Regions from separate parts of the Streptomyces caeni genome, predicted to be linked through region 1. Evidence: riboswitches for the same ligand, from Rfam matches in the RefSeq annotation. Region 1 holds a riboswitch; each other region holds the start of a gene.
What was found. A riboswitch is a leader RNA that binds a small molecule or an ion and turns the genes downstream of it on or off. The one in region 1 is predicted to bind cyclic di-AMP.
Positions count from the first base shown of each region.

Region 1 (3,266 bases):
TTGTTGCGAAGTCCTCACACGGTCCGTCCGGTCTCCCGTGCCCGGGAAGCGGAGGCGGTGCGCGGCGGTCGCACGCTCGGTGTGCAGCGCCGTGAGGGCCCGCGCCCGCTCGCCGTCCCCACGCGCGACGGCGTCGACGATGCCGCCGTGTTCCGCCCAGGACTCCACGGGGCTGGCCGGCGCCTCCACCGTGTACATCCAGGCGATCTTGTGCCGCAGTTGGGCGAGCGTCGACGTCAGCGCCGGGCTCCCGCATGCCTGTGCGAGCGTCTCGTGGAACCAGCCGCCCAGTGAGCGCAGATCGTCGCTGCTGCCCTTCCTGGCCCGCTCCTGCCCCAGCCTGACCAGCCCCCGCAGCACCTTCAGATGGGCCTCGGTGCGCCGCTGGGCGGCCCGCGCGGCCCCGAGCGGCTCCAGCAGCATCCGCATCTCCAGGAGGTCGGCGGCCTCCCGCTCGGTGGGTTCCGCCACGCACGCGCCGGCGTGCCTGCGGGTGACGACGAAGCCCTCGGCCTCCAGCGTGCGCAGGGCCTCGCGCACGGGGACGCGCGAGACACCGTAGCGACGTGCGAGGAGTTCCTCGGTGAGCCGGCTGCCCCGCTCGTAGACACCCGCGACGATGTCATCACGGATCGCCGTGCATACCGAGTGCGCCGGAATACGCATGTCCGACCTCCGCCTTAATCCCCGTGAAACGTCGCCGATTGACGCGTGTTCAACCGACTCTATTGCAGTCGGCCGGAATTTCCGACGGCGGGCCGGAATCCATGTATATTTTTTGGACAGCCGCTCTTGGAAACGACGATGACCCCGGCTCGCCGGCCGGGGCCATCGGGCACCCGCACCCCTTCCGGGGCGCGCGGTCAGACGTTCACACCGTGCGCCCGGAGGTAGGCGACGGGGTTGATGTCCGAGCCGTACTCCGGGCTCGTACGGGCCTCGAAGTGCAGATGCGGCCCGGTCACGTTGCCGGTGGCCCCGGAGAGGGCTATCTGCCGGCCGGGGGTGACCCGCTGGCCCACAGAGACACCGATGGACGACAGATGGCCGTACTGCGTGTAGGTGCCGTCGTTCATCCTGATGACGATCTGGTTGCCGTACGCGCCGGCCCAGCCCGCCTCGACGACGGTACCGGCGCCGACCGCGTGCACGGGCGTACCCGTGGCGGCGTGGAAGTCGATGCCGGTGTGGGTGCCGGAGGACCACAGGGAGCCGCCGGTGCGGTAACCGGTGGAGACGTACGAGCCGTAGACCGGCGCCACGTACGCGGTCAGGCGCCTGCGCTCGGCCTCACGGGCGGCGCGCTCCTTGGCCGCGCGCTCCTTCGCGGCCTTCTCCGCGGCCCTCCTGCGCGCGGCCTCCTCGGCCTTCTTGTGCTCGGCGGCCTGCTTCTGGGCGGCGGCCTGGGCGTCGATCTTCTCGGCGACCGAGTGGCCGAGCATGACGGCCTGCATCAGTCCGGTCTGCTCGACGGGGTTGCCGGCCGCGAGCGCGGGGGCGGACAGGGTGCCGATGACACCGGTGGTGGTGAGCGCCGCGACGCCCATGGCGTTCGTGGTCGTGCGCTTCACGCGGCTCGGACGGCGGTGCTTCCCGGTGGCGCAGGTGAACGCCATGAAGTGACTGGTCCTTTCCTTCCCTCTCGCCTACCGGGTTAGCTGACGGGTTCGGAGCAGGAAGGTCTCCTACGGGCAGGACCCGATTCACCCCAGGGACTGCGGTGGGTCCCCGGCTCCCCTGGCTCGCGCCGTGCGGGGACTCGGCGATGACTGTCCGGTGCCGCGGACGCGGCCTACTGCCTGACGGACAGCCGGGCAGACGCTAAGCGGGCCCCGATTCCCGCGACAAACCGAGCAGGGGATTTGTAGCGCATCCCACAGGGCAGAAGGGCAGCCTCCATGGCAATGCGGACAAATCTCCGACGGCAGGGCCCCGGTGACTGTGTGGTCACCGGGGCCCCTCGGACACCGCTGCCGTGCGCGCGTGTCCCCTCATGGCTGCACGCGCGCGTGCCCGCCGTTCTACTCGGCCGCTACGACGCTCACTTCACCGATGCCGAGCGCCCTGACCGGCTCCGCGATCTTCGCGGCGTCGCCCACCAGGACGGTCACCAGACGGTCCACCGGGAAGGCGCTCACGACCGCGGCCGTGGCCTCCACCGTGCCCGTGGCGGCGAGCGCCTGATACAGCGCCGCCTGGTAGCCGTCCGGAAGGTGCTGCTCGACCTGGTCGGCGAGCGTGCTCGCGACGGCCGCCGCGGTCTCGAACTTGAGCGGCGCCACCCCCACCAGGTTCTGCACGGCGACATCGCGTTCGGCGTCCGTCAGCCCCTCGGCGGCGAGGGTGCGCAGCACCTTCCACAGGTCGTCGAGCGCCGGGCCGGTGTTGGGCGTGTCGACGGAGCCGCTGATGGCCAGCATCGCGGCACCGGTGCCGTCCGGCGCGGAGCGCAGCACCTGGCCGAACGCCCGCACACCGTAGGTGTAGCCCTTCTCCTCGCGCAGGACGCGGTCCAGGCGGGAGGTGAGGGTGCCGCCGAGGCAGTACGTGCCGAGCACCTGCGCGGGCCACACGCGATCGTGGCGGTCGGCACCGACGCGGCCGATGAGCAGTTGCGTCTGGACGGCGCCGGGGCGATCCACGATGATCACCCGGCCGGTGTCGTCGGCGGTCACCGGCGGCACCGGGCGCGGTTTGGCGGGCTCCCCCGTCCAGGCGCCGAGCGTCTCGCCGAGCAGCGCGTCCAGGTCGACCCCGGTGAGGTCGCCGACCACGACGGCGGTGGCCGTCGCGGGCCGTACGTGCCGCTCGTAGAAGGCGCGGACGGCCGCGGAGTCGATGCGCTCGACCGTCTCCTCGGTGCCCTGGCGCGGGCGCGACATGCGCGAGGCCGCGGGGAACAGCTGCCTGGACAGTTCCTTGGCGGCGCGACGGGCCGGGTTGGCGGTCTCGTGCGGGATCTCGTCGAGGCGGTTGCGCACCAGGCGCTCGACCTCGCTGTCCGCGAACGCCGGCGACCTCAGGGCGTCGGCGAGCAGCCCGAGCGCCTTCGGGAGGCGGGAGACGGGCACTTCGAGGGAGAGGCGGACGCCGGGGTGGTCGGCGTGCGCGTCGAGGGTGGCGCCGCAGCGCTCCAGCTCGGCCGCGAACTCCTCGGCGGAGTGCTTGTCTGTGCCCTCGGAGAAGGCGCGCGCCATGATCGTGGCGACGCCGTCGAGACCGGCCGGCTCGGCGTCCAGGGGCGCGTCGAGGAGCACCTCGACGGC
Region 1 is NZ_JBHUDX010000026.1:69,773-73,038, reverse strand. Features, by position in the region: gene ACFSL4_RS10620 (GntR family transcriptional regulator) at 1-666, opposite strand, end outside; gene ACFSL4_RS10615 (M23 family metallopeptidase) at 864-1,616, opposite strand; cyclic di-AMP (ydaO/yuaA leader) riboswitch at 1,629-1,775, opposite strand; gene ACFSL4_RS10610 (M16 family metallopeptidase) at 2,022-3,266, opposite strand, start outside.

Region 2 (3,266 bases), on a different contig from region 1:
TATCGCCGGTAGGGGCCGGGCCCACTCGGCCGCGCCCCGCACGGTCACGCGGACGCCGCCGTCGGCTTCGCCGCCTCCTCGTCCGTCGGCGTCGGTACGACCGGCAGCCCTGCCGTCGGGGGGGTGTCGCCAGGGCTGCCGGGGTCAGGGGAGCGGCGCCTCGGGCCCGGGAACGGCCCGGACCCGGTGCCTCAGGGGACGTCAGGGGTTGAGGCCCTTGCTGCGCAGCCACGCCAGCGGGTCGATGGCGTCGCCGCCGCCGGGGTGCACCTCCAGGTGCAGGTGCGGCCCGGTCACGTTGCCGGTCGCGCCCACGCGGCCGATGACGTCACCGGTGGCCACCTTCTGCCCCACGCTGACGCTGATCGAGGACTGGTGGCAGAACCACAGCTCGGTGCCGTCGTCGAGGGTGAGGATGGTGCGGTACCCGTAGGAACCGGCCCAGCCCGCCTCGGTGATGGTGCCGCTGTGGACCGCCTTGATGAGCGTGCCCGTCGGCGCGGCGAAGTCGAGTCCGGTGTGGTAGCCGGAGGACCACATGGAACCGGCGTCGCCGAAGCGGGAGGTCAGGGTGTACGAGGAGGTCGGCAGCGCGTACTGCTTGGCGAGCTCGGCCAGGCGCGCGGCCTCGGCCTTCTTCTTGGCCTCCTCGATCGCCTGCTGCTTCTCGGCCGCGGCCTTGGCCTCCGCGGCGTCCTGCGCCTTGGCGGCGGCCTCGGCGGCCTTCTTCGCGGCGGCGTCCTCCGCGGCCTGTGCGGCCGCGCTGTCGACCCGGTCCTGCTGGGACTCGGCCTGCTGCAGGATCCGGGCGCGCAGCGCCTCGCCCGCGTCCGCCTTGCCCGCGGCGGCGTCGGCGGTGGTCAGGCCGACGGAGCTGAGGGCGGTGGCGGAGCCCTTGGGGGCGTCGGAGTCCTCGCCGAGGAGCGCCTTGGCCGAGTCCGCGACCGAGGACAGGTCCGGCATGGATATCGACACCGGGGGCTTGCCGGTCTGCGCGGTGGCCATGCCGCCCGCGCCGACGGCGGCCATCACACCGACGCCGAGAACGGTGGAGCTGCGCGCGAGCCCGCCCCCGCGCTGCTTGGTGACGCGATGCCGGCCGCGTACGGGACGGAGGGCCTCCTCGGTGGGGTTCCACTCCTCCCACGGGCCCTCGTCGGTACGGGGTGCGAAGCCGAACGTCTGAGTGCCGTTCGGAGCGAACGAGGTGCTCTGGGCAGGCCCGTTGGACGCCACGTGGGCGCACTCCTTCCTTCCTACTGGCCTACCGGGTTAGCTGACGGGTTCGGAGCAGGAAGGTCTCCTACGGGCGTCACCGGCCGTGCTGCCACGGCGGCTTCCGCCCGATTCACCCCAAGGTGGTGGTTCCCCGGCTCCCTTGCGGGATTCGGCACACGCGCACGGAGCCGCCTCTTGTGACGGCTGGGACGACCGCGCTGCGTTATCGAACGTTAATAGACGCGGGGCCCGGATTCCAAGCCGTTCCACCAGATCACTGATGCTTTTGACCTGGACTTTCACGCCAGGAACGGGCCAAATAGGGCGACTTGACCACGCCTCGGCCGCCTCACGGTTATTGATGGTGTGTCAGTTGTTATGCGCAGGGGCGTCATTCGTTCACATGGCGTGACGACGCCGAGGGCCGGTCGGGCCGGCGCACGGCCAGCAGGGCAGCAGGGCAGCAGGGCCATGTCGTCCGTGGCACGGCCGCCGGCACGGCGGGCGACGTCCTCGGTGACGGCGGCCAGCAGGGCGCCCGGGCCGGTGCGGACGCGGCCGGCGGGACGACCTCTGTGGGCCGGCCGGCGTATGACCGGGGCGGCGGCGGGGAGGGGCCGCGGCGGGCCACGGCACACGCCGAGGGCCGGAGCCCTTTCGGACTCCGGCCCTCGGCCATCAGTAGCGGGGACAGGATTTGAACCTGCGACCTCTGGGTTATGAGCCCAGCGAGCTACCGAGCTGCTCCACCCCGCGTCGGTGAGATCAGTGTACGCCATGCGCGCCGCAGGAGGCACACGGGTTTTCCGCGCAGGGCCCTTCACCAGCGTTTTCCGGCCGCCCACGGCCCCGGCGCGGCCCCGGCGCGGCGCCGCGTCGGCCATGGCGGCCGTGGCGGAGGTGGGGGTGGGGATGTGGTCCCCGGGCGTCACGTGCGGGTGGCCGGGGGCAGCAGATGGGCGTTGGGGGCCTTCGCCAGGTCCTCGTACTCCGGCAGCACCACCACGTCCACCCCCTGTGCAGCCAGCAGCGCGTTCCCGTCCGCGGACGCCACGAAGGTGTCCGGTTCACGCCAGGCGGTGACCACCCGTCGCACCCCGGCGTCGATGATCAGCCGGGCGCACGGCGCGGGCCGGGAGGCGCGGCGGGCGCACGGCTCCAGGCTGCTGTAGACCGTGGCGGCGGCCAGCCGGGGGTCCGCCGGGTCGAGCTTGGCCAGCGCCGCCTCCTCCGCGTGGACCACGGCGTCGCCGCCCTCCCGGGAGTGCGCCCGTGCCAGTTCCGTGCCGTCGGCCGCGACGATCACCGCGCCCACACTGAAGGCCGTCCGGGACGGCGGGCACTGCGCCGCCAGCTCACAGGCGGCCTCCAGCCACCGCCGGTCCGCGGCAAAGGCCAGCCGCCCGGTCCCGGGTGCCGTGGGCACGTAGCGCATCAGGACCACGTCACCGACCACCCGTGCCTCGACCAGCCGCATCCGCCCCGGGGGATAGGCTCCCGGCCCGAACATCCGCGGCGCGCCGGCCTCCCCCACGAACAGCGGCGCGACCGCGAGCTGCAGTTCGTCCGCGAGCCCCTGCCGCAGCAGCTGAGTGTGCACCTGCCCGCCGCCCTCGACCATCAGCCGCCGCACGCCCTTGACGTCCCCGAGGTGGCCGAGCACATCCCGCCACTGCATGTCCGGCCCGAGCGCCACCACTTCCACGCCGGCCGGCAGCCGCCCGCGCAGCCGCTCGGCGCCCTTGTCGGTCGAGTAGACGGTCTTCGCCCCGCCGGTGTGCCAGAAGAGGGCCTCCGGGTCGAGGTCCCCGGACACGCTGACGGTGACCTTCAGCGGGTACTCCGGCAGCCCCGCGGCGACCCGGGCCGCGCGCCGCCGCGCGGAGTTGACCAGCAGCCGCGGGTTGTCGGTGCGCACGGTGCCCGCGCCGACGAGGATGGCGTCGCTGCCCGCCCGGACCTCGTCGACCCGGTCGAAGTCCTCCGGCCCGGACAGCAGGAGCCGCTCGGGCCCGGTGTCGTCCAGGAAGCCGTCGAGGGAGACGGCG
Region 2 is NZ_JBHUDX010000100.1:16,008-19,273, forward strand. Features, by position in the region: gene ACFSL4_RS32045 (PrsW family intramembrane metalloprotease) at 1-12, shown strand, start outside; gene ACFSL4_RS32050 (M23 family metallopeptidase) at 202-1,236, opposite strand; cyclic di-AMP (ydaO/yuaA leader) riboswitch at 1,247-1,403, opposite strand; tRNA gene ACFSL4_RS32055 (tRNA-Met) at 1,901-1,974, opposite strand; gene ACFSL4_RS32060 (dihydrofolate reductase family protein) at 2,147-3,266, opposite strand, start outside.
Region 2: linked by a shared signal. The riboswitch ahead of ACFSL4_RS32050 (M23 family metallopeptidase) and the one ahead of ACFSL4_RS10615 (M23 family metallopeptidase) in region 1 are both predicted to bind cyclic di-AMP.

Region 3 (3,266 bases), on a different contig from region 1:
CTTCCGGCCGCCGGTCGGCGAGAAGGACCGCGAACCGGTCGGCCCAGCCGACGAACTGCCCGTCGGGGCCGGGGTCGCCGACGCCCTCGGTGAAGCTGTCCCCCACCGCCACGTACGACCCGATCACTGATCTGTTGTCATTCTTCGAATCGTCTGCCACGTCGGCCCATGATTCACCTTCCCATGTGAGCTACGCGACCGTAGGAAAGGGTTGACGGGCGGTGAGAAGGGCCACGGGGCGTGGGCGGCCGCGTCGGGAACACGTCTCCGGGCGGGGCTGTTGGGCGGGACGCCGGGCAAAGGGCCGTCCTGCGCACCGAGTGCACGGCTGAAGGCCGGACCCCGGGAACGAGGGGTCCGGCCTTCGGTGTCCGGCGGGCCGTGCGGGTCAGCCGATGGACACGCCGTGCGAGCGCAGGTAGGCGACCGGGTCCACGTCCGAGCCGTAGTTCGGGGTCGTACGGATCTCGAAGTGCAGGTGCGGTCCGGTGACGTTGCCGGTGGCGCCGGAGAGGCCCACCTGCTGACCGGCGGTCACGGTCTGGCCGGCGGAGACGGACAGCTTCGACAGGTGGGCGTACTGCGCGTAGTAGCCGTCGGCGAGCCTGACGACGACCTGGTTGCCGTACGCGCCGCCCCAGCCCGCGGAGGCGACGGTGCCGGCGCCCACGGCCTTGAGGCTGGTGCCGGTCGGGACGGCGAAGTCGATGCCGGTGTGGTAGCCGCTGGACCACATGCTGCCCGCGACGCGGTACCTGGTGCCGATGGCGACGCCCTGGACCGGCAGGGTGTAGCCGGTGGCGGCGGTCGCGGTCTTGGGTGCCGTCGTCTTCGTGGTCGCGGAGGTCTGGGACGTCGCGGCGGAGGAAGCGGCCGCGACGGCGGTGCCGCCGAGCGTCAGCTTCTGGCCGGGACGGATCAGCGACGGGTCGGAGCCGATGACCGCGCGGTTGTCCTGGTAGAGCTTCTTCCAGCCACCGGCGACGTGCTGGTCCGCGGCGATCCGCGACAGGCAGTCGCCGGGCTTCACCGTGTAGGTGCTGACGACGGCGACCTTGACGGCGGCCTTCTTGGCGGCGACCGGAGCCGCGGAGACGGCCTTCCCGGAGACGGATGCCGCGGGGGCGGCGGCATGCGCGTCGGTCGCGCCCAGCAACGGCAGTGCGAGCGCGGCGCCGCCGGTTCCTACGACGGCCATGGAGCGCAGGAGGCGACGGGGCTTGAGACGGCGGTGCTTACCTTTTGCAGGCATGTCGAATTCCTCTCCGGCGCCTGCGAGGTGAGCTGTCGGGTGCGGACTGGAGATGTCCGGCCGCGGCGGTGCGCGGCTTTACCCCTAGCCGTTCCGGAGACCGGAACAGGCGTCTTGCCTGTGGGTCCCCCGCTCCTGCCGGGCAAGGGTGAGAGTGCGGGCACCGGGCGGCGGCAGGATTCGGCGTTCCACCCGGATCGAGGGGAACGTAAGCGACCCGGACGCATGGGGACAACATTCGGTTTCCCCCATGCGCCCATTTCTCTTGATCCTTGCGGAAATTACCGGTGACCCTGTGTCGACACGAGATGCGGAGGAATCCTCAATCACCCCGGAAAGAAGCCACAATTACGTGAACATGGCGACAACGGACCGTCACAAATATGACGCTGCTCACGTACCGCGATTTTACTGGCCCTATTCCAGGCAGAGTTGGAAGGAAGGCATCAATTCGGACAACACTCTCAGATGCGACGCAGCCGGATAACCGTCGCATCGAAGTCGCCCTGCAGAGCGGCCCGCAGTCCGTGATGCAGCAGCACCGCACCTCGATGCACTTCGCCCGTTTCGCGGCATTCATACCTGGCTTCCGGGTCGAGTCCGCGCAACCGCAGCGGAGCGACCGGCTCACCGTAGTGCTGCGCCTGGAGCCAGGCGAGAACGACCGCCTGCTCATCGAGCACGTACTGGACCGCACTCAGCCCGCCCGCCGGGGGGCGCAGCCGATACAGCTCGCCGCGCTGGACGACGGGGCGGATCTCCTTGTAGAGACCGACCCAGTCCCGAGCCTCGGCCAGCTCCTCCTCACTCCACTCCATGAGGTCGCCGCCGACGCCGAGCACCCCGGCCATGGCACTCACGAACCGGAAGCGCGGCGCGCTGACGCGCCCGTTGAGCTGCGTGTTCGGGCTGTCGGTGACCCAGGCGGCCATGACCCGGGCCGGATGGATCTGGCTGAAGCCGTGCTGGATGGCGAGCCGGTCGAGCGGGTCGGTGTTGTCGGAGGTCCACACCTGGTCCGTACGGCTCATGACCCCGAGGTCCACGCGTCCGCCGCCGCCCGAGCAGGACTCGAAGGCGACCGTGGGGTGCGCCGCACGCAAGCGGTCCACCAGCGCGTACAGGGCGCGCACATGATCGACCCACAGGCGCTGCGGATAGGATTCGCCGGGCCGGCCGGCATCGGTGAAGCAGCGGTTGAAGTCCCACTTCACATAATCGATCGGGGCGCTGGAGAGCAGCCCGTCGAGTTGCTGCCACAGATACTCCCGGACGTCGTCGCGGGCGAGGTCCAGCACGAGCTGATTGCGAAATTCAGTCCGCTTTCGCCCCTTTTGATGCTGCACCCAGTCGGGGTGCGCGCGGTAGAGGTCGCTGTCCGGGTTGACCATCTCGGGCTCCACCCAGATGCCGAACTGCATCCCGAGGGCGTGCACATGGTCGGCGAGGGGCTTGAGGCCCGACGGAAAGCGGTCGGGGTTGGGGCTCCAGTCGCCGAGTCCCGCACGGTCGCTGGTGCGGGCGCCGAACCAGCCGTCGTCGACCACGAACAACTCGACACCGATCGCCGCCGCCCGTCGTGCGAGCGCCGCCTGCTGCTCCTCGGAGACGTCGAACCCGGTGGCCTCCCAGGAGTTGTAGAGCACCGGCCGGTCACGGTCCGCGTCCGGGATGACGTACGCCCGCTGGTAGGCGTGCCAGGCGCGGCTCGCGCCGCCGTGACCGCCGTCGCTCCACAGTCCCGCGAAGACCGGAGCGACGAACGCCTCCCCCGCGGCCAGCCGCAGCAGTCCGGAGTCGTCGTACCCGACACCACCGGTGATCTGCACGCGCGCGTCGGGGAGTTGGGCCACCGCGATCCGCCAGGTACCGGACCAGGCGAGCGCACAGCCGTAGACCTCGCCGTGCTCCTCGGTCGCGTCGACGTCGAGCGCGACCCAGGGCAGGTGCTGGTGCCCGGTGTGGCCGCGCCGGCTGCCGATGACCTTCTCACCGTAGGTGAGGGGGGAGCGTA
Region 3 is NZ_JBHUDX010000021.1:51,513-54,778, reverse strand. Features, by position in the region: gene ACFSL4_RS08635 (SGNH/GDSL hydrolase family protein) at 1-127, opposite strand, end outside; gene ACFSL4_RS08630 (M23 family metallopeptidase) at 389-1,252, opposite strand; cyclic di-AMP (ydaO/yuaA leader) riboswitch at 1,257-1,413, opposite strand; gene ACFSL4_RS08625 (alpha-galactosidase) at 1,717-3,266, opposite strand, start outside.
Region 3: linked by a shared signal. The riboswitch ahead of ACFSL4_RS08630 (M23 family metallopeptidase) and the one ahead of ACFSL4_RS10615 (M23 family metallopeptidase) in region 1 are both predicted to bind cyclic di-AMP.